One region of the Candidatus Defluviilinea gracilis genome, then DNA from elsewhere that is predicted to be linked to it. Evidence: predicted binding sites of a transcription regulator. Region 1 holds the regulator's gene; the other holds the start of a gene.
The links. Region 1 encodes LexA, which represses DNA repair genes until DNA is damaged. Its sites were predicted from a motif close to ACNGAACANNTGTTCNGT; they were not measured.
Positions count from the first base shown of each region.

Region 2: the regulator LexA is predicted to act here: its motif matches at 6,941-6,958, upstream of uvrB (excinuclease ABC subunit UvrB).

Region 1 is NZ_DBNHEF010000018.1:29,464-45,419, reverse strand. Features, by position in the region: gene rplJ (50S ribosomal protein L10) at 1-277, shown strand, start outside; gene rplL (50S ribosomal protein L7/L12) at 337-720, shown strand; gene AC16KF_RS01915 (ThiF family adenylyltransferase) at 898-2,727, shown strand; gene AC16KF_RS01910 (hypothetical protein) at 2,731-3,678, shown strand; gene AC16KF_RS01905 (ubiquitin-conjugating enzyme E2) at 3,695-4,594, shown strand; gene AC16KF_RS01900 (EsaB/YukD family protein) at 4,679-4,945, shown strand; gene AC16KF_RS01895 (M67 family metallopeptidase) at 5,028-5,684, shown strand; gene AC16KF_RS01890 (FHA domain-containing protein) at 5,677-6,534, shown strand; gene AC16KF_RS01885 (vWA domain-containing protein) at 6,536-7,669, shown strand; gene lexA (transcriptional repressor LexA) at 7,827-8,513, opposite strand; gene corA (magnesium/cobalt transporter CorA) at 8,621-9,607, opposite strand; gene AC16KF_RS01870 (MDR family MFS transporter) at 9,831-11,090, shown strand; gene AC16KF_RS01865 (DUF2089 family protein) at 11,111-11,494, shown strand; gene AC16KF_RS01860 (SHOCT-like domain-containing protein) at 11,498-12,706, shown strand; gene AC16KF_RS01855 (SHOCT-like domain-containing protein) at 12,706-13,359, shown strand; gene AC16KF_RS01850 (MFS transporter) at 13,368-14,648, shown strand; gene AC16KF_RS01845 (SHOCT-like domain-containing protein) at 14,681-15,037, shown strand; gene AC16KF_RS01840 (MFS transporter) at 15,069-15,956, shown strand, end outside.
Region 2 is NZ_DBNHEF010000066.1:2,077-18,032, reverse strand. Features, by position in the region: gene AC16KF_RS10250 (heavy metal translocating P-type ATPase) at 1-1,938, shown strand, start outside; gene AC16KF_RS10245 (nitroreductase family protein) at 2,453-3,118, shown strand; gene AC16KF_RS10240 (hypothetical protein) at 3,174-4,574, opposite strand; gene uvrB (excinuclease ABC subunit UvrB) at 4,838-6,868, opposite strand; gene AC16KF_RS10230 (hypothetical protein) at 7,048-7,230, shown strand; gene AC16KF_RS10225 (hypothetical protein) at 7,223-7,417, shown strand; gene AC16KF_RS10220 (S41 family peptidase) at 7,493-8,764, shown strand; gene AC16KF_RS10215 (TolB family protein) at 8,761-10,050, shown strand; gene AC16KF_RS10210 (AAA family ATPase) at 10,335-12,578, opposite strand; gene AC16KF_RS10205 (class I SAM-dependent methyltransferase) at 12,709-13,704, shown strand; gene AC16KF_RS10200 (NUDIX domain-containing protein) at 13,739-14,143, shown strand; gene AC16KF_RS10195 (hypothetical protein) at 14,140-14,997, shown strand; gene AC16KF_RS10190 (LysM peptidoglycan-binding domain-containing protein) at 15,052-15,956, opposite strand, start outside.

The DNA.
Region 1 (15,956 bases):
TTTTACCGACCCGGCTTCCACCGCGAAAGCCCTGACCGACGCGATGAAAGGCAAGGATTTTATCAAGGTCAAAGGCGGATTCATGAGCGGTAAATCGCTCAATGCCGCGCAGGTGAAAGCCCTGTCGGATATGCCGCCGTTGCCTGTTGTCCGCGCCCAATTGCTGGGTGTGTTGCAGGCGCCCGCTGGCAAACTGGTCCGCACGATCGCTGAACCCGCTCGCGGTTTGGCGGCTGTCATTAAGGCTTTCTCCGAGAAGGCATCTGCCGCGGCGTAATCGGCAAGTTTATTGCGCAATAAAACTAAATCTATCTCATAGTAATGGAGTATTAAGAAATGTCTGAAAAGCTCGATAAACTCGTGGAAGAACTCTCCACACTGTCTGTGCTCGATGCCGCTGACCTCGTCAAGAAACTCGAGGAGAAGTGGGGCGTTTCTGCCGCCGCTCCGGTGGCTGTTGCCGCTGTGGCTGGCGGCGCCGCCGCTGCCGCTGAACCTGTCGAAGAGAAGACTGAATTCGATGTGGTCATCAAGGATGCCGGCGCGAAGAAGATCGACGTGATCAAAGTGATCCGTCAATTGACCAACCTCGGTCTCGGCGAAGCCAAGACCATGGCGGAAACCGCGGGCTCGAAAGTGCTTGCCGGCGTGGGCAAGGATGCCGCCAACGAAGCCAAGAAGAAACTGGAAGAAGCCGGCGCGAACGTTGTGCTCGAGTAAGAAAATCCCTTCTTCATAAGAAGGACCAAGGAAAGACGACCCAGTACCATCGGGTCGTCTTTTCATTTCTGCAAGCGCGTTGCCACGACACATGTCCTACGAAATTGGTTGATTTTCGATCTTGCGATTCCTATAATGGCTGCAATTGGTCTGACCACAAGACCACGAGAAAAAAATATGAAAATACAAAAAATTTCACAGAAGTCACTTGTCAAAACTGCGGCGGGCAGGCTTGCCGCATCCCTGCTGGATGGCACACTGCCGCAGGGCGCGCAACTCCCTCCTGAACGCGAGTTGATGAGTCAGTTGGGAATCAGCCGCACTACGTTGCGCGAAGCGTTGAAGATGATGGAAGAAAGTCGTTTGGTTGAGTCGCGCCCGCATGTGGGGTGGTTTGCGCGAACGATCGAGGAGTCGAACATTATGCAGGCAAAAGAACTGGCTGGAGGCGCGGATATGAAAGCGTCGAATCCTGCGGCGAGCGAGCCGTTGACGGGCCCGCGCCGAATCCCGGTCTCGCCGGAGAAGCCGATCCGTATTCCCAACCTTCAAAAAGATCGGCTTGGCACGTTTGAGTTCATCTCGTGGTGGGAGCGCGAGAAAGTGAAGAATGCGAAGGTGTTGGTGATCGGCGCTGGCGCGCTCGGTAATGAAGTGATCAAGAACCTGTCGCTGATGGGCGTGGGCAATCTCTTTATCATCGACTTCGACAAGATCGAAGCCGCCAACCTTAGCCGTTCGGTGTTGTTCCGCGAAACAGATAACAATCGCAGTAAAGCCGAAGTGGCGGCGGCGCGCGCGAAGTCGGTGAACCCGGATGTGCGGGTGCAATATTTGAACGCCGATGTGACGACCGGTCTGGGGTTGGGGGTCATCCGCCGCATGGATGTGATCATCGGCTGTCTCGATAACCGCGAAGCGCGGCTGGCGGTCAACCGCTTCTGTTATTGGATGAACAAATCCTGGGTGGACGGCGCGATTCAAGAACTGCTTGGGCTGATGCGCGTGTTCGTCCCCGGCGAAGGCGCGTGCTACGAATGCACGCTCACTGAAGCCGCTTTGCGCGATCTGTCTTTGCGCTATTCCTGCCAATTGTTGGCGCGGCAGAATGTTTTGCTTGGCAAAGTGCCAACGACGCCGACGATCGCTTCGATCATCGGCGGCATGCAATCGCAGGAAGGATTAAAGTTGATTCACAGCATGCCAGTGGAGCCGGGCAAAGTTACGCATTTCAACGGTCTCACCAATCACATGCACACGACCGCCTACGTGCCGCGCGAAGATTGCGAAAGCCACTGGACGTATGGCGATATTACCGAACTCCCTGCGCGCGCCGAACGCGCCACGCTTCATGACCTGCTTCGAATTGCCCGCGCCGACCTGGGACAGAATGCCTTTATTGAACTCGATCAGGAACTGGTCACCTCGCTGGAATGCCCAAAATGCCAAACGAAAGAAGATGTGCTGAAACCGCTGAGCGATATCACCTTCGAGGCGGGGCACTGCCCAACCTGCGGCACCCTGCGCGAAGCGAGCTTTACGCACATGATCACCGGCGAGGAAAATTTCCTGCATCGGACTCTGGCAAGCGTGGGCATCCCGTCTTTGCATATCATCCGCGCGCAAAACGGGATGGAATACCGCTTCTACGAGTTGACCGGCGATCTGCCGGAGGCGCTTCACTTCCGTCACTTCGAACAGACGATCAAACTGGCTGGCGCAGATTCTTTGAAGATCGGCGGGCGCGTGCGGTTGAAGGATGAGATTCGAAGTATGGACCCGGTAAGCGGCGCGGTTCGGGACCGAATTCGGTTCAAGGATCATGCGGCGCAAGAAGTTGTTTCTATCCGACCCGTGACCTCCGAGCCGGTTCATATCCGCAAGAAGAGCCTCGTCAAACTTGCCGATGCCCAACCCGCCAGGGCTCAGGCGAAAGGCGAAGGACATTCATCGAAGAAGATCGTTTTAGCCAAAACAGATGATGCGCCGAAGCCCGCGAAGGAATAGCCGATGGCGACCCATGCCGCGACGATGAGTTCCATTCATGCTCCTATGTATGCAAGAGAATCCGATTCGTTCATGCGCAAGCTGACGATCTTGATCTTGCTGGTCGTCAACGTTTCGCTGGGTATTGTGCTGTGGTTCCGCCTTGGTCGTAACCTGCCGTTGCTTCTCCCCACGTTTTTTGCAGATGCGTGCATTGGTCTGGTCGCCGGGTATGGCTCGCGCATCGTCTATCGCAATTGGAACTTGGCGGCGCAGTATATCACTGCCATCCTTGCAATGCTCGTTGGAATGATCTTAATCGGATCGTTGACAAAATCGGTGTTGGGCATTGGTCCCCTGAGGTTTGGGCGCGACGCCTCCACACAGATTCGCGGGCTCAGTTTTGACAGCACGTTATCAACTCAACTGCGCAACTTGGACCTCGACCCGCTGACCTTGTTTGATGTTAGCAAAATGGAGGCGAGCGATGCGGCGCACCTTGCCGTGAGTTTGTTGTTGACCCTGCTGTCTTTGCAGGCTTGGAGGCAGTCGTCGCGGCAGGTGATCGAGGTGGAGCCGCTGGGTCATGCGCAGATCGAGGTGGAGCCGCGAAACATCGGCGTGAGTATTTCGCCGGTGGAATCGCGCGAGCCGCGCGTCCACCAGCCTGTCACCTGGTTTCGCAGTCCTGCGCCGAGCGCGCCGCCGAGGCCCCGCATCCGCACGAAGAACAGAAGCAGGACCGAGGTGCGGAAGGCGGCGAAGGCAAGTTCTCCACGAAAGAGCCGTTCGCGGCGTCGACCGAACATCCAGTTGGCGGTGGTGGAGGAGCATCGCTGTCCGTATTGTCTCGACCCTGTCATTCGAAACGATGCGCGCGGCGTGCAGGAATGCGACGTGTGTCACACACTTCATCACGCGGATTGTTGGGCGATCACCGGCTTTTGCCAGGTGCCGCATCTAAATTCTTGAATTGGAAGGTTGAATTATGGCTGATCTGAATGTAACTCTTGTTATGCCGAGCGGAGGCGCGCGCGCCGCCGAGGTGCCCGCCGATGTGAAAATGCGAGACCTAATGACCGAGCTTGTATCGGTATTAAGCCTCCCAATCGTTGGTCCCGATGGGCGCCCGATGACCTATCGCGCAGATAGCAAGGCTCTTGGGCGCGAACTCAAAGAAGACGAAACGCTCACGGAGGCCGGTATCCCGGATCATGATCGCTTGATGTTGACGGCGGATATTACCGCCGGCGCGATGTCGGTGGCTGAAACCCCGCGGATGCGGCGGTTGCGCGGCGACTATGAATTGATGATGGAACTGTCCTCTCGCAGTGATTTGATTTCCTTCGTCGCTTCCTCTCCGAACCCGAACTTGCCGCCGGAGCGCTACATCGTCACCTTCAAGTGTAAGAGCATCTCGAATGTGGACCGGCAGGGCAACCCGAAATTTTCCGAGCATCATCAAGTGGAAATTTACCTGCACAATCAATACCCGCAACGCTGGCCCGGCATGAAGTGGTTGACCCCGATCTGGCATCCGAATATCAACCACGTCAACGGCAGCGTGTGTATCGACGCCGCATGGTGGGCGGCAAGCCGCTCGCTTGACAGGCTCGTATTGATGCTTGGCGAAATGCTCCAGTGGAAGAACTTCCACGACGACCCGACCAAACCGCCCTTCCCTTGGGACGCCGAAGCGGCGCGCTGGAGCCGTGAATATCGCAAGAAACATCCCAACGATTTCCCGGTGGACCATCGTGAATTGTTGCGACCGGAGCGCGTGAAACTGAATCTATCCGAACCGGCGAAGAGCAAACCAGCCGTACAGGTGAAACTTCAGCCTGCCGCGCCGAAAGCGATCGACAAACCCAAAATTAAATTGCGTTGACAGTGCGCACTGCCTCGCAATAGCGGAACATTGACGTGGCTGTGGTTCAGCCTAAACCATACTTAGCAAGAAAGGAGATAAACAATGGCAGACATTCCCGTTACGATCGTGCTTCCCTCCGGAGGTAGCCGCAATGCGGAGGTACCCTCTGAGGTGGCGGTCAAGGAGTTGATCCCCGAGTTGACGACCTCGCTCGAACTCCCCGTCACTGGTCCGGATGGTCGCCCCATGTCCTATCGCCTGGATAGCAAAGCGCTGGGTCGCGAATTGAAAGAAGAAGAGACCCTGTCCCAGGCAGGAATCCCTGAAGGCGACCGTCTGATGATGACCGCCGATGTCACCGCGGGGTAATTTCCCTGCGCGCGGACCGCTTCGCCACAAACGGAGCGGTCCGCGCAACCTTCCACTGATTACCTTCATGAAGAGAACACCTATGCCAGCCCTTATTCGAATTGCCCCGCCCGAAGTTGGAAAGCCCGACACCACACCGCCGCCAATGGAGTTTGCCCGACGCTGGGACTCTCCCTTCGACCGCGGCGACCTTCAGCCAACCGTAGCCGTCTTTTTGAACCGGCTCGCATATTTCCGTATCACGGCTCATGCAGAGAGCGCGGAGGTGGAAGTGGGCGGCGTGTTGATCGGTCAGTGGTGTGAAGAAACACCCGGTGGCAGTCAATTTATTGTGATCAATCACATGATCCCCGCCCGCCATACCCGGCAAGGCGCGGTCTACCTGACCTTTACCAAAGACACACTGCTCGATGTTCATGATCAAATTGAAAACCTTTACCCCGGCGAAAAAATTGTGGGGTGGTATCACACCCACCCGCGCATGGGAGTTTTCCTCTCGCACTACGATACCTTCCTGCACAATAATTTTTTCCCCGACCCGTGGCAGGTGGCATTGGTTGTAGAGCCGTTTTCCTCGGTGGCTGGGTTTTTCATCCGCCAGAACGACGGTTCGCTCGACCCCACCCGTTACTTTGGGTTTTACGAAATGGATGGAGCCAATGGGCGCAGGAGCGTCGTCCACTGGCAGAACTTGCATAAACCTGAAAATGAAGACCAAGGAGGTACCCCCTATGAATAGACGAATGCGTTCCTATTACTATGCGTTACTCGGAGCATTGGGCGGATTGTTCGGCTGGCAGGTGAGCGATCAGATCGGTCTTTCGTTCTCCTCGAACCTATATCTCAGCGAAGCGGTTGTCGGCGCGCTGGTTGGCTTGTGCGTGGGGCTGTTCATCGGTCTCACCGAAGGCGCGGTCACACGCAACCCGGTGCAAGCCATCAAATCCGGAGTATTTAGCGGATTACTCGGCTCGGGCGCCGGCGCCCTTGGTTTACCGTTGAGCGAGTTTCTCTTCCAATCGGTCGGCGCGGGCATTGCTGGTCGCGCGCTGGGTTGGGGCGTGTTCGGTCTATTGATCGGTCTCGCCGAAGGCATCGTTGGCAAATCACAAGCTTGGAAAGGCATGCTGGGCGGCTCGTTGGGCGGCGTGTTGGGCGGCATCTTGCTGGAGGTAGTACACAGCCGCCTGCAAGACCCGTTAACCGGCAAAGCCGTCGGTTTGGTTTTGCTCGGCGCATCGGTAGGCGCCTTCATCTCGTTGATCGTCGTCCTGCTCTCGCGCGCCTGGCTTGAGGTGGCATCGGGCAAACTCAAAGGAACCGAGTTCATCCTCGACAAATTCATGCGCGCAGGCGGTCCCGCCGTCGCCATCGGAAGTTCGCCCCTCAAATCGGAAATCGTTTTGCCCGACCCCGATGTAGCCCCGCAACATGCCATGCTCACCGGAAACGGCGCGGCTTTCTCGCTCAAAGATATGAGTCTCGCCGGCACGTTTATCAACAACCGAAAGATCGAAATCGCGCAATTGACAAATGGACAGAAGATTCGCATGGGCAATACCGACCTGGTCTACCACGAAAGGAGATAACATGAGTAGGATCGTTCGTTTCTCTCTCAATGTGAGCCTGATTCTCACCCTGATTTTTATTCCCGCCCTGACGGTGTACGCGCAGGAGCCTGAAACCCCGCAAGTGCGCATCACGCAAGTGGACAATTCCAACTTCCCCAACGTCACCGTGTACCTCTCTGCCACGAATGCGGCAGGCGAACCCGTCGGCATAGACCCGTCGACCATCCAGATTCATGAAGACGGACAACTGATGCAGTTGACAGACGTGAGGGGCGGTGGGGAAGCGCTGGGTGGCGAGGCTATTCCCATCACCACCATGCTGGTGATCGACATCTCAGGCAGTATGGATAAGGGAAATAAGATCGGCGCCGCCAAAGACGCGGCAAAGACCTACATCAGCGGAATGCGCGCTGTTGACCAGGCAGGCGTGATCGCCTTCGATACGCAAGTGTATCGAATTCAAGAAGTCACGTCAGACAAATCCGCGCTGACCGCCGCCATCGATGGTCTGCGCACCGGCAGTGATACCGCCATGTATGAAGGCATCATGGAAGCCACCAAAGCGCTCGAAGGTATCTCGGGCCGTAAAGCGATCCTCGTTCTTTCGGATGGTTTGGATAATCAAAGCGTCGCCACGGAAGAGAGCATCGTCAGCAATGTTGGACCCAGCGGATTGACCGTCTCCGCGATCGGCTTCGGCGATCCATCGGGCACCGGGCAGGCTGGCATCGACGAAGCCGGGCTACAGTCCTTGACGAGTCGCACCGGTGGCCAATATGCCTATGTTACGGATGCCGCCACCTTGACCGCGCTGTACCAACAAACCGGCAAGGCATATCAAAGCGAATATGCGGTCACATATGTATCTCCGTTTACTTTGCGCGATGGCGTTAACCGCAACCTCTCAGTTGCGCTGACTGGAGCGCCTACAGTTGCGGAAGGGACCTACAACCCCGGCGGCGTGTTGCCGGAAGTTACCGCTAGTTCATTACCGCTGTTCCTGTCCATTCTTGCGGGCTTGCTGGCTCTGCTATTCCTGCCCGGACTCATTGGCGGCATCGCCAACCTGGCAGGCGGAAGGAAACAAGGCTCAGGATTCGGGCTTGGCAAACAACAAGCCAAACCAGCAAGCGGACGAATCAAACTCAAATAATCAGGACTTTCGCTTTTACTGCTCTAAGACCGCCTGTGAGCGAAAGTCCTAATAATGTAAAAAAACGACTGGCATAAAAAACCAGTCGTTTTCTTGGAGAGGCAATTCAAAAGAGGCGGCTCGGTTGAGTCGCCTCTTTTGATGGTAGCGGGTTATGTTACGCAGCGAGCGGTCGTTCCATTTTGCGGATGACCATGACCACCTTGCCTTTGATCTCCAGTGGCTCAGACTTTTTGATGAAGATCGGCTTCATGGTGGGGTTGGCTGGTTGCAGGCGGAAGCGTTCCTTCTCTTTGAAGAAGTATTTCAAAGTTGCCTCGTTATCGCGGGGAAGCCACACAGCGACCATTTCACCGTTGCGCGCCTCACTGGCGGGCTTCATCACGACGATATCGCCGTCGTTGATCATGGCGTCGATCATGGAATCTCCCTTGACCTCGAGGGCGAAGAGATTGTCGCCCTTTTCTTTGGAAGGGAGGAGAGTCCGCGCAATATCTACGGCATTGGCTTCGTTGTCGGAGATGAAGCTGACGTTGGGGTCAAGTTCGGGGAGGGGGATGCCAGCCGCAATTGGTCCGAGAATCGGTACCCGTAGTGTGTCTGCCGAAGCGTGGTATCCGGAGACGCGCACGCCGCGCGAGATCTTGCGGTCGCGCTCGATCTTTCCCATTTTCTCGAGTTGGTCGAGGTAGTAGTTCACAACCGACGTGGATGTAATGCCGGTCTTCTCGCCGATTTCGCGGATGGAAGGCGGATAGCGATTTTCACGCTGATACGACGCAAGGAAATCCAAAATCCGTTGGTGGCGTTCGCCTAAACCTTTGCTTTTTCGAACCATCATCATAGCAACCTCCAGCCCAATTGAGGGCATTCTTCGCTCATTTGTGCTATGAATAATACCCGAACGCCTGTTCTGTGTCAAGCCCGATTTTGAAGGCGCAAGGTTACAGGCTAGATCCACGTGCGGCGGCGCATCCAGAGATACATGCCGATGGGTAAAAGCACATTGATCGCCAGCGTGATATAGAAAATGGGGTTGGTTGTCCAGTTGGTCAATCTTCCCTGGGGTTCGAAGAAGTTCATTCCAAAGAAGCCTGTGACGAATGCTAGCGGCATGAAAATGGTGGTGATGATGGTCAGGGTCTTCATAATATCGTTCATGCGGTTGTTGACCACGGAGAGATACGTATCCAACGCGCCGCCGACGAGGTCGCGCAGGTTTTCATTCAGATCGTGTAGGCGGACGAGATGGTCGTAAATATCGCGGAAGAAGATGCGGTCCTTGGGATCGATCACGCGATAATCGTCGCGGGCGAGCTTGTTCAAGACCTCGCGCTGTGGGAGGAGAATCCGCCTCATGGCGAGTAACACGCGTTTGAGGGCAAACAGCCTCTCCAGCGTTCGAGGCGAGGGTTTATCGAAGATGTGGTCTTCGAGTTCGTCGATCGCGGAGTCGATCCGCTCGACGGTGGGCATGTACCCTGCCACGAGGAAATCCATGATCTTGTAGAGCAGGTGATCGGCACCCTCTTGCACGTTACGGACATCGCGGTCGCACGACGCCCAAGTTTCATCGATGGCGGGGATTGGAAATTCGTGATGGGTAACGATATAGTTGGGTCCGAGGAAAATATCCAGTTCGTCCACATCGCTTTCCCACAGTTTGCCGTTCTCTTTCACGTCCATGTAATTCATGACGATGTAGAGGTAATTTCCCCAGTCGTCCAGTTTGGGCGAGTGGGTTTGTTGCAGAGCATCTTCGATGGATAACGAGTGAAAGCCGAAGCCCTGCAAAATGGGGAGGGAGTTTTCATCCGGCTCGTTGACGAAATCCACCCAAAGCAACGAGCGGCGATCACGGATAAGTTTTGTAAATTCCTGAGGGGGAATATCCTTGCGTATAGGCTTTCCTGGTGAGTAATATAGCGAACGGATCATGTTTTCTCCAGAATTTTCATATTTTTACGACAAATTCAATATTTCAAAACATTGTTTCATTTTATTGATTTATCCTTGACAATTTATGAATAATGGGTAAAATGCAGTTATGAATTATGAAGATCAGGATAAAAATATTGATATTTTCACCCGGTTTTCAAAAGAATCAAGATGTGTGGTTTTCTTTTGACGCCGAACCGCTCCAACTTCAGAAAGATTGATCATGTTTCAAACACAAATACAGAAAGCGATCGACACGTTCAACGAATACCCGCGGACATTCTGGAAGGTGGTTTTCATCACCTTTATTGACCGAGTCGGCGGCGCGTTGATCTTTCCGTTCTTTGCGTTGTATCTTACCAGCAAATTCAACGTTGGCATGGCAGATGTGGGCATTTTATTTGCCACCTTCTCCCTCTCCAGTTTCGCCGGGAATGCCATCGGCGGCGCATTGACAGACCGCTTCGGACGGAAGAAAATCATTATCTTTGGGCTGATTGCCTCCTCGTTCAGCCTGGTTGCCATGGGCTTTGCCGCTTCATTTCAGACCTTTTTCGCGCTCGCCCTCTTCATCGGAATTTTCACGGATGTGGCTGGACCCGCGCGCGACGCCATGGTCGCCGATATTCTTCCGGAAGAAAAACGCGCCGCGGGGTATGGCATCCTGCGGATTGCCTTCAACCTCTCGATTACGATCGGACCAGCCATCGGCGGTTTGCTTGCGGGTGTTTCCTATCTGCTGTTATTCATCTCGGATGCAGTCATTTCCCTGCTTACGGTTGTGCTGGTCGCCACTCTTTTGCCGGAAACCAAGCCGCAGCGCCATGCTGACGCTCCTCAAGAAACTGTTGCCAAGACGTTTGCCGGCTACGGCAAAGTGTTTCGTGACCTGGCTTTCATGCTCTTCCTCGGATTTGTGGTCTTGCAGGTATTGGCTTACATGAACATGAACACCACATTAGGCGTCTACTTGCGGGATCAATTTGGCACACCCCCCACCAAATACGGATTGCTCCTTAGCATCAACGCCGCAATGGTCGTACTCTTTCAATTTGCGATCACGCGCCGTGTGGAGAAATATCCGCCCATGCTGATGATGGCGTTGGGAACCTTCTTGTATGCGATTGGTTTTAGCATGTATGGATACGTTTCCAGTTATACAATGTTCATTGTCGCAATGGTTGTCATTACGATCGGCGAAATGATCACCGCGCCGGTGCAACAAGCCATCACCGCCAAGTTCGCGCCCGAAGAGATGCGCGGACGCTACATGGCGGTTGCCGGTTTGGCGTGGGGCATCCCTTTTATGATTGGACCTTACCTGGCTGGCCTGATCATCGACGGACCGCGCCCGGAACAATTATGGTACATCGCCGGTTTCATCGGCGTACTCTCCGCGTTTGGTTTCCTCAATCTCAACCGCGCAATTGCGCGCCGCCGGGGCGATCAAGCACAATCGCAGGTCATCCCTGATACGGTATAGAAAAAATCTGGAGGTTCAAAATGTATTCTGCGCCCACTCGATGCCCGGTCTGCCAATCTGAACTAGAGATCGCCCGTCTGCACTGTTCCACATGCGATACCTCCATCGAGGGTCGTTTCAGCGGCGGACCGATCGCTCACCTTACGCCCGAACATCTCGATTTCATCATCACGTTTGTCCGTTGCGAAGGCAAGATCAACCGCATGGAACAAGAACTTGACCTATCCTACCCGACCATCCGCAACCGACTGCACGAGGTGATCCGCGCGCTCGGGTATGAACCGGGCAAGGATGAGCCTGTCGAAATCACCCCGGAAAAACGGAACACTGTGCTCGAAGATCTGGAATCCGGCAAAATCTCAGCGGATGAAGCCATGCGTATGTTGCGTGGAGAGGAGCAATAAACCATGTCGCGTTCATACCCCATTTCTGGCAATACAAAAATACGAGTGGAGTTGGCTGGCGGCGATCTCAGCGTTGTCGGCTGGGAGGGGAACGAGCTGTTGGTTAAAGGGGACGATAAAGAAGTCCGCGTCGAATCGACGGGTGAGGCTGTTACCGTTTCCTCCACCGACGATCTATCCTTACGCGTTCCCCGCTCAGCGTACATCGAATTCGTCAAAGTTGGCGGGGATGTGTCGCTGCGAGGTGTCGCCGGGGGATGCGAACTCAAAGAAGTGAGCGGCGATCTGTCGGTCCGTGATGTCGGTTCGATCTCGATCGATACGATTCAGGGCGATATTTCACTATCGAATGCGCGGGGAAACGTGTTCGTCAAAAACATTCACGGCGACGCGTCTCTGCGCGAAGTGGATGGCGATGTGACGATTGAAATGCTGGCTGACGATCTCTCCCTGCGCGGGGTGCGAGGCAACTTGCGCGTCATCAACTTGCACGGCGACGCCTCCATCCATGGCGTGGACGGCAGTGTCGTTCTCGATTCGGTGGCGGACGATCTTGCCTTGCGCGGTACGCGCGGCGATGTGCGGGTCAATGTGGGGGAGGATGTGGTCGTCTACCTTGACCCGCAGTCGGAGGCTGAGTACTCCATTAATGCCGGGGAGGATATTCTAGTGGTGCTGCCGAAGAATACGAACGCCACGCTCGATATCCGCGCCGATGAAATTTACATGGATTGGAACGGCTTCCAAAACGATGATTCGACCGAGCGCGTGGTTGTGCTTGGCAATGGCGCGGCAAAGCTCTTGCTCAATGCGGGCGGGGAGGTGCGGGTTTCGAACCGCGCCGACGCCGGCGAATCAGCCGACGAGTGGGGCAACTTTGCGGGCCTGAACTTCGACTGGTCCGATTTTGGCGAACGCATTTCACGCAAGGTGGAGCAGGCTACGGCGCGCGCAACCAAACGGGCAGATGAAGCGGTGCGCCGGGCGGAGCGTCACGCGGCGCGGCAGGCTGGTCATGCAAAAAGAGGGTTGGTCATCGGTCGTTGGAATTGGGATTTCAAAGGCGCGCCGAAACCGCCGGTTCCTCCCGAACCTCCCTCTGAACCGGTTTCAGAGGAGGAACGCATGGCGATTTTGAAAATGCTCGCCGAGAAAAAGATCACCGCCCAGCAAGCCGAGGAACTGTTGAACGCCCTCGATGGAGGTAAATAATGTCATCGGAAGAACGCCAGAAGATTTTGCAAATGGTGGAAGAGGGGAAGATCTCTGCCGAAGATGCCGCGAGCCTGATGCGCGCCCTCGATGAGGACGCGGAAGACGCCGGGGCTGAGATGGAAGTCATCCAGCCCGAACCAAGCTCAGGCTGGGAGAACGACGCGTCGGGCGAGACGAGGCGAACCGCGGCTCCCGAGTTCGATCAGATCAAAATGCGGGCGCGTCGCTTCGCGTTGATCCCGTTGTGGGTGGGTGTTGTTGTCACTGTGTTTAGCGCATGGGCGATTTATGCTATTCAGCAAAATGCCGGCGTAAATTTTTGGTTTTACTGCATGATTCTTCCATTGATGTTGGGCGTGTTGTTGATCGCGCTCGGTTCGGGCGGGCGCTCTGCGCGCTGGATTTATGTTGATGTGGATCGCCGCGACGCGAAGCCCGGTGATGGACCGCGGCGTATCACGTTGGGTCTTCCCGCGCCGCTGGGCTTGTTGGGTTGGTTCTTCAGCACGTTTGGTCAGAACATCGAAGGCATGGGTGAAGGCAAAGGCAGGGCAATTGCGCATCTGATGGAAGCCGCCATGACCTCCGACGAGCCGTTGATGGTCAACGTGGACGATGACGATACGCATGTGCAGGTTTATATTGGCTAGGAGTTGAAATGACAGATGTTGTAAAAAAACAACCGTTGTTGAGCGGCTTGCTAATTTTGTTCCTCACCGCGATGATCTTTGCGAACATCGGTGGGAACATGTATGATGGCTTGTTGCCGTTGTACTTGAAGGATTTGAAGGCGTCGATTCCTCAGATCGGTTTGTTCTTCACGCTTTCACAAGTTGTGCCGCTGTTGTTGCAAATCCTCGGCGGATGGGTCTCTGATTCGCTCGGGCGCTTGCGCGCCATCGCCATCGGAAGCGTGTTCGGCGTGATCGGTTTCATTCCGCTGGTGTTGGCAGATACCTGGCACTGGCTGTTGCTGGCGGCGGCTGTCGGTTCGGTAGCGCGCGCGCTGGTGGGACCGAGTTTCGACGCGTTCATTGCGGAACATTCCACAGAGGAGAATCGCGGCAAAGTATATGGCGTTTCGCAGGCGATCTTTATGATTGTGATGGTTGTCGGTCCGCCGGTGGGCGCGTGGTTGGCTGGTTCTTATGGATTCAAATTCATGTTGCTCACTGCGGGTATCTTTTACTTGATCGGCGCGGTGATGAGAATCGGGATGGCGCGCGAAGCCGCGAAGGGACAGACCTCCAAGCCGACGCTGTCTCTCGCCGGGTTGAAATCGAACCTCGGCGCAATGTTCGGCTTGATCTTCTCTGGCGGACTCATGACATGGATTTTGATCACCGATGGTTTCCGCGATGTCTCGTTTCAACTCTCAGGGAACTTGTTCCCGGTCTACATGCAGGATTTCGGCCGCTTGAGTATTCAGCAGATCGGCTGGGTCAATTCATTATTCGGCTTGAGTATGATGTTGACCATGATTCCCGGCGGCTGGCTTTCGGATAAAGTAGGCGAGCGCGTGGGGATTGCCTCTGGTATGATTCTGATGGCGGCCGCGTTGTTTCTTTTGATCAACATCCCGCAGGGAAATTCGGCATTGTATTTCATAGGTTGGGGCATGGCAGGAACGGGAGTCGGTCTCATGTCTCCCGCCTATCAATCGTTGATCAGCAAATCTGTGCCGCAACATTTGCGCGGAACGGCGTTTGGATTGTTCAGCACCAGCTTGGGCATCGTTTCGCTCCCCGCCCCGTGGATCGGCGCGCAATTATGGGATCGTGTCAGCCCGCAATTCCCGTTTACAATCACCGCGATCGCCCTGTTGTTGACGGTCGTTCCGATCTGGTTGAAGTTCAAACTTCCAAAATTGGAGACGTCGGCAACTACAGCGGAAGAACCTGTCAAAGAATCTACCCTCACCCCTGAACTGGGGTCGTAACGGAGGTCGTCATGGCATCGACAGAAGAACGAATGAAAATTTTGAAAATGATCGAGGAAGGCAAACTCAGCGCGGAGGAAGGGACGAAACTGCTCGCGGCGTTGAGCGCCAAACGTCCGCTTGCGCCTCGCGCGCCGGGGATGCCTGGCGGCGCCAAGTGGCTGAGGATCCGCGTCACCGACACGCGCACGGGCAGGTCGAAGGCTTCGGTGCAGATCCCGCTCGCGTTGGTAGACGCGGGTCTGAAGATCGGCGCGCATTTTGCCCCCGAGGTGGAAGGCGTCGATATGTCCAACGTGATGGAAGCCATCCGCTCGGGCATGACCGGCAAGATCATCGACGTGACCGACGGAGAAGACGGCGAACACGTGGAGATTTACGTCGAGTAGCCGGAGCAACTTCAATCGAGGAGAAACGCGCATGGCGAACACATCCAACCGCCCAAGCGGCATGTTCGGTTTTACCATCGTCTGGATCGGGCAGATCGTCTCGGTGCTTGCCAGTTCGATGAGTCAGTTTGCGTTGACCATCTACATGTTCAATGAGACCGGCAGCGCGCTCGCGATGGGGACGATGCAGGTGTTCTTCATCACGCCATTTTTATTGATCTCACCGCTCGCCGGTGTGTGGGTGGACCGCTACAACCGCAAGATGATGATGATGGTCAGCGACGTTGGCGCAGGCATTGCCACAATGATCATCTTGGTGTTGCAAGCGCTGGGAATCCTTGAATATTGGCACTTGTATGGCGCGTCTATTATTTATGGGTTGAGCATGGCATTCCAATGGCCCGCCTATTCCGCCGCAATTTCCACAATGATATCGAAGGAACAACTGGGCAAGGCAAACGGCATGATGTCGCTGATCGAAGCGGGACCCCAGGTGATTGCGCCAATTTTGGCTGGCGCGTTATTGCCCATGATTACGCTCACGGGCGTCTTGTTTCTGGATGTGATCACTTTTTTGTTTGCTATAGGCGCGTTGATGGTTGTCCATATTCCGCAACCAGCGCGGTCGGAAGAAGGGATGAAATCGCAGGCTGGAGGAATTCTCAGCGAAGCCGCGTATGGGTTCAAATATATCTTTGCCCGCCCCAGCCTGTTGGGTTTGCAGATGGTTTTTTTCTTTGGGAATCTCTTCGCGGGCATCGGCTTTACCGTTCTCGCGCCCATGATCCTGACGCGCGCGGGCGGCGATAGCCTGGCGTTCGGAACGGTTCAATCGGCGGGAGCCATTGCCGCTGTGGCGGGAGGCGTTCTCATGAGCGCGTGGGGCGGATTCAAACGCCGCGTGCATGGCGTGCTCTTC
Region 2 (15,956 bases), on a different contig from region 1:
GAAAAACGAGTCCGTTCGTTGGGGTATCAAATTCCGCTTAATGAATTTCAAGCAAAGATACAAGAGAACAGAGAATTACTATTCAGCCTCTTGTCAGGATTATTTCTGCTGATCGGCTGGCTCGGCGATACGTTCTTCGGCTTCCCCACATTTCTCAGCATCGGACTCTTCGCAGTCGCCTATGTTTTAGGCGGCTGGGATGTCTCACGTCACGCATGGCACGCCTTGCGCGAACGCCGCCTCGACACAGACGGGCTCATGGTTGTCGCCGCAATTGGCGCGGCGTTCCTAGGCGAGTTTGCCGAAGGCGCATTGTTGCTTTTCCTTTTCAGCCTCGGTCACGCATTGGAAGAACGCGCATTAGATCGCGCGCGCCGCGCCGTCCGCGCGTTGGCTGACCTTGCACCGAAGACCGCGTTGGTCCGCCGCGATGGAAAAGAACAGGAGTCTCCCGTCGAGTCGTTGCAACTCGACGATGTGGTCATCGTCCGCCCTGGCGTGCGAATTCCCGTGGACGGAATCATCCTCGACGGAAGTTCTGGCATTGACCAATCCTCCGTCACAGGCGAATCGCTTCCCGTTGATAAAACGGTTGGCGATCAAGTTTTCGCAAGCACGGTCAATGGCGAAGGCGCGCTCGAAGTCAAAGTGACGCGCCTCGCAAAAGATTCAACTCTGGCGCGCGTGATGAAAATGGTCGAAGAAGCGCAAGCGCAAAAATCGCCGACTCAACAGACTGTCGAAAAATTTGAGCGTATCTTTGTCCCATCTGTTTTAATTCTCACCGCGCTCGTGATCGTCATCCCGCCTCTCTTTGGTTTTCCATTCCGCGAATCGTTTTTACGCGCGATGACTCTGCTCGTCGCCGCGTCGCCGTGCGCCCTCGCGCTTGGCACGCCCGCCGCAATTCTCGCAGGTGTTGCGCAAGCCGCGCGAAATGGCGTGCTCGTCAAAGGCGGCGCGCATCTTGAAAATCTCGGACTGCTCAAAGCCATCGCCTTCGATAAAACTGGAACCGTGACTCACGGTCAGCCCGAGGTGACAGATGTAGTTGTGTTACCAGCCTCAGGGTGGAAAGAAGTGGATTTACTATCCATCGCGGCAGGCGCGGAATCTCGATCCGCGCATCCGTTGGCGCAGGCGGTCGTGCGCTCGGCTCAGACGCAGGGTCTGCCTGCCTCGCCAGTGGACGACGTCGAGTCGCTGACGGGACGCGGCCTGCGCGCGGTGGCGAACGGCAAGACGATTTGGATCGGCAATCAAAAGTTGATGAACGAAGCGGGCGTGGCGCTTTCATCCGAATCAATTTCACGCGCCGAGGCATTGCAAGGACAAGGCAAAACGTTGATGTGGATCGCGGTGGATAAAACATTGGCGGGCTTGATCGCGCTGGCAGATACCTTGCGTCACGAAGCCGCGCCGACGATGAACGCGCTCAAAAAATCTGGCGTGACTCATACCATCATGTTGACAGGCGACAACGCGCGTTCTGCATCCGCGATTGCAAGTGAAATTGGTCTCACTGAATTTCGCGCCGACTTAATGCCCGAAGATAAACTCACCATCATCCGCGAACTTGTCAAAGACTATGGGCAGGTTGCCATGATCGGCGACGGAGTCAACGATGCGCCCGCGCTTGCCAATGCAACCGTTGGAATCGCAATGGGCGGCGCAGGAACTGACGTTGCACTCGAAACCGCCGACGTTGCGTTGATGGGCGATGATCTTTCTAAACTGCCATTCGCAGTCGGCTTGGGACGCGCCACGCGCGCGATCATCATTCAAAATCTGGCAATCGCATTGGGCGTGATCGGTTTGCTTATTGTCACGTCAATCACTGGTATCATCAGCATTGGCATCGCCGTCATTTTTCACGAGGGAAGCACGCTGGTCGTCGTGGCGAATGCGTTGAGGTTGTTGAGGTATAAATCCACGTAGCGTCAGGCTTTTAGCCTGACGCCTTCGCCACGCAAAAGCTGGTCGGGCTGTAAGCCCGACCTACACAGTTGAAGTCAGTTCGATTCTCGTAATGCGACATTTTGCAAATTAACCAATAAATCTAGCAATAAACACGATATGGATTATTACCATAAAGCCAATCCCGAAGGGATGATAGGATTCTAAAAGCGGCAAAATGGGTCTCTAAATCCCGAAGGGATGACATAAATTTGCCGCATCTGACACCCCTTCGGGGTTGAATGTGATACATCCTTCAATACTACAATCATTTGACCCCTTCGGGGTCTGTGAATAATTGCCGTATTGCTCGGTTTAATTGTTAACCTGCAATATGTCGCTCTTGGGCAAGTACAACTGAAAACGCGAGGCGCTTCGCAGACTCTCGTTACGACCTTCACGGCGTAAGGTGAGTTATTAACTCGCCGATCATCACCACGCAAAAATTTGTCGGGCTACAAGCCCGACCTACAAATTGGCTTATACAGGAGAATCCATGCCCGTTGCAAAATTTCACCCGCTGAGTTTCACTGAACAACCATCGCAAGAAATGATCCAACGCGCCACAGACTTCCGCGCGCACATGCAACGTCGCCGCACGGTGCGGCACTTTTCCGATAAACCCGTTCCGCGCGAAATCATTGAAGAGTGTCTCATCGCCGCAGGGACTGCGCCAAGCGGAGCGAATTTGCAACCCTGGCATTTTGTCGTGGTCAGCGACCCAAAGGTGAAACAAGAAATTCGCGCCGCGGCGGAAGAAGAGGAAAAAGATTTTTATCAGCGCCGCGCGCCGAAAGAATGGCTCGAAGCCCTCGCCCCGCTCGGCACGGACGCACACAAACCGTTTCTTGTGACCGCCCCATACTTGATCGCCATCTTCGGAAAGAATCACAGCGAATTACCCGATGGACGCCGCGTGAAGAATTATTACGTCCACGAATCGGTGGGAATCGCCACAGGCTTCTTGATCGCCGCGATTCACAACGCGGGCTTGGTCTCGCTAACCCACACACCCAGTCCAATGGGATTCCTCAACGGGATTCTGAACAGACCGTCAGATGAAAAACCATTTCTACTGTTAGTAACAGGCTTCCCTGCGAAAGAAGCGGAAGTCCCGGTCATCACCAAAAAGCCGCTGGGTGAGATCGCGACATTTATCTAATCAATTCATCCACTAGGAAAAGAGGGCGTCACTACCAAAGTGACGCCCTCTTTATTCAATCAATTTCAGAGAGCGCGGGATCGCAAAAATCTGGCGCTTCGGTCAAGAATGGCGCAAAGACGACCTTGTTCTTGCCGACGCTATCGCCCGAGCCGGGACCTCTGCCCGAAGGTCCGCTGGGGTCGCCCCAATAATTTCCATCGGCGGTTGCCGCGCTGGCATGGATGCCGCTCGTCCAATTTGGCTCGATGCCCACCGTTCTGTTATTGGCAAAACAATTGTTGTGGATCTGTATATCCTCGTTGAAATTCGAGTAAATACCGCTGGGGTGCGCTTCAAGAGTCGCTTGAAAGCCAGGGATGCTGGTCAGCATATCGGAAACCATTGGGGCGGTTTGAATTTGCTGGAGCATATTATCCTCTTCAGGATCTATGCCCGCGAGGATGGGATTGATCACGCCCACCGCGCCGCCATAAGCGGCGGACTCGTTTTGATAAAACTGGCTTCCCGTAATAGTGATGTTTACATGATTGGTAAACATGCCGCCGCCCCAATTCCCGTTGGCGTTGCCCGTGACGCGGTTCTTCATGAAAAAACTATCGGCGATCACCAGCGTGGCAAAATAGGCATACAAACCGCCGCCATTGCCATCCGATTCGTTGCCTTCAAAACGAGCGGATTGGATTGAAGACCGCGACGAATCGATGAACAACGCGCCGCCATTGTTTGTGCTTGTGTTATTGATGAACTCGCTATTTGAAATGTCAAGCCTGCCGAGGGTGAAATAGATCGCGCCGCCGTTATCGGAACTGTTGTTGACAAAGCGGACGCGATCCAAAAAAATAGAGGAACTCATCGAATAGATGGCGCCGCCCCAATCTTTCGCCACGTCGCCGTTTTGGATGGTGAGGTTATCCATGGTTAACGTCGAATTGACCATCAATTCAAAAAAGCGGAATGGCTCGGCATTTTCAGCGCGGGTCAAGGTTGCGCCATTGCCGTGAATGGTCATTGGATACGCAATTGGCGGGAGAGCAGTGCCAACATCGGTGACGCTGATCAACCATTCATACACGGGAGGCGATTGGTCATCTTGGGTAAAAACGTATTCGCCAGGCATTAATTCGATCACGCTCTCGCCCAAGACTCCTGTTTTACACGAATCAAATTGCTTTGCCGTATTTGCCGCCATAATGGCTTCAGCCAATGAGCATTTTCCATTTTGCGCGAACGGATACACTTCCTGCTCGAGCGTATCCACGAAGATCACATTTTCAGGCGAGGGAGTTGACGTGGGAGGAACAGGTTCGTCGGTCGGGCTGGAAGACACGAAGGCGGTAGACGAGGGCACATTCACATCGGTTGAAACGACAGGCGCGGGCGTAGACACGGTTCCGCTTCCGCAAGCAATGGACATTAAAGCCAAAATCAAAAACAATGTTACAAAGGGACGCATGGATTCTCCTAATTTTTTTCCAATCAATACTTCACGAGAGTTCAAGCGACAGCTCGATTTGCTCGGTAGCTCGTGCCGCCTGCCTTGACGCAGTACAACTGCGTCAAAAACTATAAATTTTTCCCAATTATATAGCGATGGGCATAACCGCGTAGGAAACCCCCATCATCACGAAAAGGTAACTCAAAGACGTTAGATGCTCGTCCGAGTCTTTTGCAAGGAGACATTGACAGGGAACTAATCTCTAGTCTCCAATCTCTAAATTATTCCTCCCCCGTCAACAACTTTATCCGTTCCCACGGTTTCAAGTTTTCATCTTCCGCCAGCAAACTCTTCAACTGATACAACTCGTCGCGCAGCGCGGCGGCGCGTTCGAATTCGAGATTCTTCGCGGCTTCTTTCATTTGGATTTCCATGTCGCGCACCACTTGGCGCAGTTCATTACGCGGCAGGTCTTGCTTCACTTTGTATTCGCCGCGCATCTCGCCAACCGCCTTCGCGCTCAACTCTTCGGTGAGATCGTGGATCGCTTTGTGAATGCTGATCGGCACGATGCCATGTTCGGTGTTGTATTTCACCTGCTTGGCGCGGCGGCGATTCGTTTCGTCAATCGCGCGCTTCATCGAGTCGGTCATCTTGTCGGCATACATGATCACGCGCCCATTGACATGACGCGCCGCGCGACCAATGGTCTGGATCAACGCGGTCTCGGAACGCAGAAAACCTTCTTTGTCCGCGTCCAAAATTCCAACCAGCGACACTTCGGGCAAGTCGAGTCCTTCGCGCAGTAAATTGATTCCCACCAGCACATCGAACACGCCCATACGCAGGTCGCGCAAAATGCCCACACGTTCAAGCGTCTCCACATCCGAATGTAGGTATTGGACTTTCATCTCCAACTCTTTCAAGTATTCGGAGAGGTCTTCCGACATCCTCTTCGTCAGCGTGGTGACAAGGACACGCTCGCCTCTTTCGACCCTCTGCCTGATCTCGCCGATCAGGTCGTCCACCTGCCCCCTCGTCGGACGCACTTCCACTTCGGGGTCAACGAGTCCCGTCGGGCGGATGATCTGCTCGACGACTTGTTCCGCGTGTCCCATCTCATACGGTCCAGGTGTGGCGGAGGTGTAGATCGTGCTTCCCATCACCTCTTCGAACTCCTCGAACTTGAGCGGACGATTATCCACCGCGCTAGGCAAGCGGAATCCATATTCGACAAGCGTTTCTTTCCTCGCTTTGTCGCCGTTATACATGCCGCGAATCTGCGGGACGGTCATGTGACTCTCGTCGATCACCAGCAGATAATCTGTCGGCAGAAAATCAATCATTGTCCACGGATGCGTTCCCGCCGCGCGGCGATCCAGATGACGCGAGTAATTCTCGACGCCCGAACAATAGCCGACCTCTTTCAACATTTCCAGATCGTAGCGCGCGCGTTGCTCGAGTCTCTGCGCTTCGAGGTGCTTGCCAGTCTCTTTGAAGAATTTCAGCCGATCTTCCAACTCGGCTTCGATATCGGCAATCGCATCCTTCATCTTATCGGCGGCGGTGAGATATTGCTTGGCGGGGTAAATTGAAATTTCATTTGGCTCCTCGAACACTTCGCCAGTGACGGGACTGAACTGCATGATGCGTTCCACTTCATCGCCGAAGAAGGTGATGCGGAATCCGCGTTTGTCTTCGTACGCAGGGATGATCTCCAACGTGTCGCCGCGCACGCGGAATGTGCCTGTCTTCAAATCCATGTCGTTGCGTTGATATTGAGATTCGATCAACTGACGGAGCAGCGCATTGCGCCGATACATCTCACCCACTTTGAGAGTGACTGTCCCTTTGCCGAATTCTTCGGGGTTGCCCAAACCGTAAATGCACGAGACCGACGCAACGATGATCACATCACGCCGCGAGATCAAAGCGGCAGTCGCGGCGAGCCTTAGCCGTTCGATCTCTTCGTTGATCTGAGTCTCTTTTTCGATGTACAAGTCGTGGCGCGGAACATACGCCTCAGGCTGGTAGTAATCGTAATACGAAACAAAATACGACACCGCATTCTCGGGGAAGAATTCTTTGAACTCGGCATACAACTGCGCGGCGAGGGTCTTGTTGTGAGCCATGATGAGCGCGGGCTTTTGCAACTCCTGGATCACAGACGCGATGGTAAATGTCTTGCCGGTGCCTGTCGCGCCGAGCAACACCTGATGTTTCTTGCCGCCATGCACGCCATCCACGAGTCCGCGGATGGCTTCGGGCTGGTCGCCCATAGGGATGAAGGGTGCTTGAAGTTTGAAGTCCATGTGATGTGTAAAATGCGCTTCGACTGCGCGGCGAAGAAATCACTCGCCGCTCCGCTCAGCGCGAAAAGATAATCTGAACGTACGTTCTATATTGTACCGCGAAATGTCGAGGCGTCGAGTCCGCTTGAGGAAACTGAAACAGGCATCCCGTCGAAAAGAGGCGAGAGTATAATCCAAGAATGAAATCCACATTGACCATTATCGGCATCCTGCTATTTCTTATCGGCTTGGTATTTTTCTTGCAGGGAATCAACATCCTGCCCGGCAGTTACATGACGGGCGATCCGCAGTGGGCGATCAACGGCGGCGTGATGATGCTCGTCGGCGCGGGGCTGTATTTTTTCGCAAGACGAAATGGCTGACGAGATCAAAGTCAACGACCGGGTGGAAGTCTTCTTGAAGCATCTCGAGGACTGGCGCGCTGGCGTGGTCGTCCGCATTGATCCATATTCCGCGCATCGCAGTTTCATTTGGGTTCAACTCGACTCCGAAGTAGACAGGCGGGAATTAATCTCGGTATTGAACCCAAAAAATATTAGGAAAATATAAGGCGGAAGCCTGCCAACAAGATAAGACGAGTACAATGGTGTGAATTATGTACCGGCGCGTTTTTGAGGTTGTCCCATGAAAACCAACAAGTCCATCCTTGCAGTTCTTTTGATCTTCTCGTTTGCGCTCTCTGCCTGCGCGGGATTCGCCCCAGAAGACGAGCCGATCACCGGGGATTTCGGAGCGCAGTACACGCCGCAGGAACATCAAACGCGCGTCTTCGATGCCATCCAAAAACATCTTGTAGATAATTACATCTACTATGAATCCGCCGAGCTAGATTGGGACGCGCTTTTCGACGAATACCATGCGCGGATTTCTGACGGTTTGACAAACGACGAGTTCAACGCGCTGATGCTGGAGTTTACAGGCAAACTACCCGAAGGCGCGCTCCTGTTTCAATCGCGTGACGAGCGTATCGCCGCCGAAACCGAGTCCACTTCCACGTACGAGGGCATCGGTGCCTTCATCGGGTTTGACGCGGAGGCTGTGCCGCACATCATCGTGCTGGGCGTGATCGAAGGATCGCCTGCCGAACAGGCAGGCATTCGCGCGCATGACAGCATCTATGCGATCGACGGGAATCCTATTTTGCTGGAGGAGGGGATTGATGTGGTCAAGCGCGTGCGCGGACCGGCTGGGAGTGTGGTCACTTTGAACGTGCAGACGCCTGGCAAACCAGAACGAACCGTCGAAGTGACGCGGGCGCAACTCGTCAGCGCCAGCCAGATCGAAGCGCGGCAAATCGATGTGCAGGGGGCGCCGTATGGGTATATCCTGTTTCCGGTGATCAATAATGACAGCCTATTCAAAGACCTGCTCGCCAACCTGCAAAAACTTACCACCAACCAGAAACTTGAAGGATTGGTTTTAGATTTGCGCGTGGCTGGTTCTAGCAGAGGCTGGCCCCTCGAGGAATTACTCAAACTCTTCCACGATGGAAAGGTGGGAACGTTTTATAACAGCCAGGAAATCGAACAAAGCGTTTCCGTGACCGGCGCCGATCTGTTCGGTTCGCAATCTGTGCCGCTGATCATCCTCGTGGGACAACACACGAGCGGCTCGCCTGAGATCCTCGCGGCGGCGTTGCAGGCAAACAAACGGGCGATCGTGATCGGCGAGACCACCCCCGGCGCTATCGAAGCCACAACTTTGTTTTATCTGCCAGACGGTTCGCGCATCTTCATCGAGACCAGTTCCTTCAAATTGCCAAACGGTGAAGATCTTGGGCGCAACGGAGTCCAACCGCAAATTACCATCGATGCGGGATGGGACGATATCCTCCCCGCTCATGATCCCGTCCTGGAAAAAGCGCTCGAATTGCTGAGCGCGGGACCCGCACAATGAAAAAACTTTTTCTACTCACACTCACCGCGCTCATCGCCACAGCCTGCCTGCCGCAAGATATGCAACTTCCTCAAAGCCCTTTACTGCCTCTGCTCGAACGCAAATCGGGGCTGATCGCGTATATAGGCATCGACGGGAACGTGTACGTCACCGACCAAAGCGGAAAAAGCCCCACTCCGGTGACCGACGATGCGTTGTTACCCGAAACCCAAACCAGCGCGTACCGGTATTACCAATTCCCAACCTGGTCGAAAGATGGAAATCAGATCGCCTACGTTGGCATCGAGGGCACAGGCGCCACGCAATCAAAAGCAGACCTATCTGTGTACAACGTGGACGATGAAACCTCCGCAGAAATCTTTTCCAGCGAAACGGAGTTTCCATTCTATCTGTATTGGTCGCCGGACAACGAAAACGTCAGCATGATAAGCGGCAACGCAAACCGGCAATCGATTCTTTTGCAAAACGTGCCGACGTCCGGGGAAGAGCCTGTTATCCTTGACACCGGGGCGCCATACTACTGGTCTTGGGCTCCCAACGGCAAAACCATGATCGTCCACACCGGCAGTGACACAACCTCCACCCCGGAGCACCTCGCCTTCTTGCAAGTGGACTCAGTCGTGATCGAGGACGGTCTGGACGCAAACCCCGCTTCTTTCCAAGCCCCGGCCTGGTCGCCCAATGGGGAACGGATTCTCTACCCCCGCGTCAACGACGAGGGCAAGAAGGAACTCGTGGTAGCCGATTCGAAAGGCGAATTTCAACAAACCATCGGAGAGTTCGAACTCAATGCGGCATTCGCATGGTCGCCGGATAGCGAATTGGTCGCCTATATCGAAGGGACTGAAAATCTCAACACTGCTGGCATTGTCGGAAAATTACACGTGGTCGACCTCGCCACCTCGGAGGATTTCTTCCAGACCGATGATGTCCTTGCCTTTTTCTGGTCGCCGAACAGCAGACAACTCGCTTATTTCAAACCTCTGCAAGTCACCGATTCGTCGGGACAAGAACTATCCGCCCTGCAACTCAACATGGTAGACGCGGTCTCCGGCGAGAGCAAAGAACTCTTCCCTTTCGCGCCCACCAATATTTTTTCGAATACCTTGCAATACTTCGATCAATATCATCAGTCTGCTACGATCTGGTCGCCGGATAGTAATAATCTGCTCCTGCCCTTCGTATCCCCGAACGGCACCCCCGGCATCGCTGTCGTGGCGGCATCCGGTCAATTGGAGCCCAGACTGCTCGCCGAAGGGTTTATCGGGTTTTGGTCGTGGAAATAGGGAATTCTTTTTTTCAAACACAAAGGGCACGACGGTCACAAAGGAAGAACACAAGGAATCCAGGCTCTTTTTCCCCTTTTGTGGCGAGGCTCTTTCTCGCTAATCTCTCTACCGTACACTTGCACCGCCATGCGACACCCGCAAAGAACGCAAAGAAAACCTTTTTAACTTGGCGACCTTAGCGTGCTTTGCGGTAAAAATCTTTCATGTACGGTAGAGAATCGTTAATTACGGAAGGTCCTAAAAATATTTACGGGCTGGAGAAATTCTCCAGCCCGTTTGCTTTACTTCCTTCTCGATTTCAATTTAGGATTCGCGGCGGCTTTTCTAGGCGACTTACCGCTCTTCCCATGTTTTGCGTCTTTGCCATTGCCCGTCACAATGGTCTCCTCGACCAACGCTTTGAGCAAGGGACCGCTATCGTCCGCTTCCGCGCCGTTTGCCGCAGAGCGAATGACTTCAATGCACGCTTTTCCTGTCAGATCGTTTTTCTCTAACAAAGCTTTCGCAACCGCGTGCACCTCGGCAGAGTGCTTCGAGAGAATCTTCTCCGTCTGCTCCTCGAGTTTCCGCCAGAATTTCTCGACCACATCCGTTTTATCCTTGCCGATCCCCGCGCTGACTTGCACCTCCAGCGGCGGACCGAAATAGCCGTAGTGAGCCAATTGCCACAGCCGCGCGCGCACATTTTGGAAGTCACCCGTGGCGCCTGTCCAGTATTCGCCGAGGAATAACTTCACCGCCACATGCCCCGCCATCGATACAAGGATATCCGCCACAAAGGTTCGTAATGGCAGTGAGTAAATATCGTAGTTCGGAACGGGCAATACATATCCCAACGCCTCCGAACGACGGATGATGCTCACCCGCACAATACGCTCGTCGGGGCGTAAGTGATACTGCACCACCGCATGACCCGCTTCGTGATACGCGATCTGCCGGCGCTGATCTTCCTGCATTTCCTCCACCGGGTTTTCCAAACCCATCGCCTGTTCTTGAAACGCCAGTTCGATGTCATGTTGCGAAACTTTATCGCGGTTGTCGAACAACGCGAGGCGAACTGCGTCTTTTGTGATCGCCGACATGATCCTCGCCGGCGTCGCCCAAGCCGTATCGCTGACAATCGCCTCGATATCAACCGAGTCGTCGATTTGAAGTTTGCTCAGATAATATTTTACGATCTCGCGGCGACCGGTGCGGTCTGGTTTGTTCACAACAACAGTTCGGTCAAAACGCCCGGGACGAGTCAACGCGGGATCGAGCACATCGGGACGGTTCGTTGACCCCATGAATAAAATGTGCCAGTCGCGCGGCGGCACCGGCTTCTTGCGCCATTGATACCAACGAGCGCGTAATTTCTCCCAACGCGATAGTTCGCTCACGCCATCCATTTCATACAGCAAGCGGGTGAGCGCGCCTGTTCCCCCGCCCATCATGCCGCCCATACCGCCCATCATACCGCCCCCCATCACGCCGCCACGCGACATTCCCACCGCGTCAATTTCATCGATATAAGCGATACAAGCGCCGTACTCCTTAGCCAATTTCCGCGCCTGCGATATAAAGCGAATCATCTTTAGCACATCCACGCCCCAAAACATGGCGCGGAAACCTGAACCTTCCATGGAAATAAAGGCAATACCCGCCTCGCCCGCCATGGCTTTTGCGAGCAGAGTTTTCCCTGTGCCTGGTTCGCCGGCGAGCAACAAACCGTTGATAAATTGACCGCCCATCTTTTGGAATTGCGTGCGGTCCGAAAGGAGTGAAATCCACTGGCGCACCATCTTCAACAGGTTGGGCTGTCCTTTGTAATCGTCGAACGTGATCGTCTTCGGGTCACCGGGACGGATGATCTCCACGCGGGAGCGCGCCATAAACCAGAAGATGGCAACGAATTGAATAATGGCGAACCCAATCGCAAACAGGATCTGAAACGCAAACCCCAAGACAATCAGAATGGCATTCAATACCACGGGATTGATGATCGCCCAGTAGATGAGTCCGTTAAAGGCGGCCCAGCCCAAAATACCGAAGAAGAAACGTCCCGCTTTTCCCGCCGCCGCCCACAGGAAAACGCGTAGTTGAATGTAGAGGACGAAAAGCCCAAACAGGATGTACCCGGTCAGCAACAGGCCGTTGACGATCAATATCCGCGCCGTCTCGTTAACGATCGCCGCTGACACCAGCACATTCACGCCTGCCCAAACAAGTAGCGCAAAAACCGTCCAGAACCGCCAGGCGCGAATGTTGCTGGCAATATATCCCAAAGCGCCGAGAGAGAGCGGGTTGAACCACCATGCAACCGAAATACCGATCTGCAAACGATCATTAAATGTGGAGCGTGTGGCGGTTTGTAATAGGAGCCAGATCGCCGGCGTGGCGATGAAGAGTGTAATGAACAGCCCGACCATCCAGCCGGCGCCGCCATAGAAATCACTGGATGCCTTGGCATGATACGCGGCGCGATTACGCTTTGCCTTATCCTCGCCTGCCTTCGCCATATCGTTTTTGGGGTCCATCAGGGACATAAAATCACCTCAACCAAACAGATGCTTGCACTTGAAAAAAGTGTACCCTAAAAGGAAACCCGACACAACACGAAACTTCATCTCTTATCGAACTCTAAGCGGCTTGAAGCGACGTATAATGGGACTCACCATGTCGACCGATTCATTTCAACCTCTGCTGGACAAAGCCCTCGCCTCCCGCGCCCATCAAGTTGATTCAAACCATGGGGCTGCATTCTGCCTCTTCAACGGATTCACCGAAGGCGACCCAAGCCTTTCGTTGGACATCTACGCGCGGACACTAGTCATTCACAACTACGCGGATGACCCGACGCAAAATCAACAAGTTATAGAAAACCTAGTCAACGCCTTACGCAACTCCCTAGTCTGGCTACGCGCTGGGATTTTGAAACAGCGAAACGGACTCACGCAAGAGGATAAGCGCGGGGTACTTCTCTTCGGCGACTCGCCTGATACAAAGATCACCGAGCATGGAGTGTCGTACGCGCTTGACCTGACGATGAACCGCGACGCAAGTTTTTATCTCGATACAAGCCTGCTACGAAAATGGCTCATCGAAAATATGAAAGGCAAGTCCGTGCTGAACACGTTTGCCTACACGGGCAGTTTCGGCGTCGCCGCGCTGGCTGGAGGCGCGAGCCGCGTGGTGCAAGTGGATCGCAACCGCCGCTTTCTTGACCTGGCAAGAAAATCATACGCGCTCAACGAGTTTTCAGTCAATCGAAATGATTTCCTCGCGCTCGATTTTTTCCCCGCAGTCAGCAGGTTCAAAACAGGGAAACAAACTTTCGATTGCGTGATCCTCGACCCGCCATTCTTTTCGTCCACGCCCAAAGGCAAAGTGGATCAGGAAAAAGAGAGCGCGCGGCTCATCAATAAAGTTCGTCCGCTCGTCAACGATGGTGGGTATTTAATTGCGATCAATAACGCATTGTACGTCAGTGGGCAGGAGTACATGCAGACGCTTGAAGAGCTATGCAAGGATGGGTATTTGAAGATCGAAGAATTGATCCCCGCGCCTGAGCATTTCGTTGGGTATAACCGAGTGAACAAACCTATCACCGATCCCACGCCATTCAACCATTCGACGAAGATCGCGGTGTTGAGGGTGCGGCGGAAGGCATAGATTCCACATTCCCTCATGCTATACTTGAATTAATATGAAACAGAAAAAACTCACCCACGCTGGTTGTGTCGTTTTCCAAGTCAAAGGCAAGCGCAAGACTTATTTGGTGGTTTCATCTTCAACGGGTAAACATTGGATACTGCCTAAGGGACACATTGAACAAGGAGAATCTCCGCGCAAAGCGGCGTTGAGGGAATTACGAGAGGAGGCGGGGGTCGTTGGGAAAATTATTCAAGTTGGGCCCGTGCAATCGTATGCAATGAAAAATGAGGATGTCACCGTTCAATATTTCGTTGTGCGCTTAACAAAGATTGTCACACCTGACGAGAACCGCACGCTTCGATGGGAAACACAAAAGAAGGCGTTGGAACTGCTCTCCTTTGATGAAGCAAAACAAGCATTGCGGGAATCTCTGAAATCCATTAGGCAGGTCACATGAATACAGCCCAGGTCAGTATCGAGCTCATTTTGGCGGGCATCCTTGCCCTGTGCGCGTTCGTCCTCCCTTTTTGGAAAGGACAAAGTATCAACCCCGAACTTTTGCAAAGCGAGGCATTGATCGGTTTTTTGGGTCTGGCGTATTTGCTGGGAGTCGTCTTCGATAAACTTGCGGATACGATGCTGACTCCCGCCGAGCATTATTTACGCATCAGACAGGGAGCAAAATTTCTCGACGATCACAAAAACTTCAAAGGGAAAGACCCCTTCCCGCAGAACGATCTGGAGTTTAGCCTGAAAAAAGCAAAGGACGGTCGGCTGGATTGGATGAATTCACTCAAAAGCCGAATCCGCACGAGCCGCGAACTGGCAGTGCTGGGCTTGCCCGCCGTGATGGGGTTGACGATCTATGAAGGCGTCACAAGACCCTGCGGAGCGAATCAACCCGCCTGCGCCGCATGGTGGATGTATCTTCCCGTCGTGTTGAACCTGACTCTTTTCATCGCAATGATCTGGCTGGAATCAAGGACATCGGACGAAGATTCGTTGGGCGGTAAAAATCAGGCGAAATTAAAAACTCACCAGCTTTCGTTAGACCGCGACACTCGTGACGCGCAAGTTAAGCAAGCCGAAAGACAGGCGCACACCGCATTCCTCCCTTATTATTTGCTGCTTGCCAATTCTGTGATTACCACAGGACTCATCGCGCTCTTCAATCTCAATAACCAAATTATCATTTTGCTTGCCGTTGGGGGGACAATCATTTCTCTGCTGGCGCTTTGGTCGTGCTTGCGGATCACGCGCACGTATTTGAAGTTTGTTGCCAGAGAGATGGCGCCTACGTTGAAAAAGTAATAACAGCGTAAAAATTTTTTCTTGCATAAAGGCGACATGAATGTCGCGTTACGGTTAATCTCTTTCCTTCTTGCGCGGAAAGGCGATGATGATTCCCAGCACGAGGGCGGCGAGGGCAATTGCCGCGACGCTGAGAGTCATCTCTTGCGGGCTCTTTGTTGTGATCGCATTAGGCGGGGTTGCGGATGAAGTGGCGAGGATCGTCGCGGTAGCGGTCGGCTGAAGTGTGGGAAACGCCGAGGCGACTGAAGCAGGCGTCACCTGCGGAGGAGGCGTGGCTCCCTTCATCACAAGGAGTTGCTGACCGACGTACACATCATCCGAATCCCAATTGTTGAGTCGCTGAATCTCTTTGATCGTTGTGCCGTACGTGATGGCGATGCTCCATAAAGTTTGCCCGTATTGCACTTCGTGGATCACGTCGCCGCCGAGGTTCGCGGTTGCGAGGACGATGGGAAGCGAATATTGCGGGAGCGTGCCGTTTTCGGCGGCGAGGGTTGCGCCCGCGTTGTATGCCTGTTGCGTGAGCGGAATGCCTGTGAGGACGGCATTGGCATTCGATTGCATTTGGCCGCTGGTTGTTTGGAGCGCGGTCTCGATGACCAAAATATAACCGTCTTCGGTGGCGGCGATGCCCGCGCCGATGTCGCTGCGATAAGGCGAGAGCATTGTGTTCGTGTGCGGCTCGTCGCCGAGCCAGCCTTGCACCGCGTCTTTCGAGCTTTGTGAGAGTATCCAATTTTCCGAACGGTAGCCATCTTGGTAAAGATCGCCAGACAGCGGATATCCCAATGTCATCATCCATTGACCGAGAGTCAGGTTGTTCGGTCGCCAGTGACCTGGCATGCCCGACGCGATCCCGCTCGCCTCATCCTGCGCGATCTGCATCAAGGCGGGATGCACCGCCAGCGCGTTCAATCCGTTGGCGAGGCGCAAGGCGTTGACTTCGTTGATGAGTT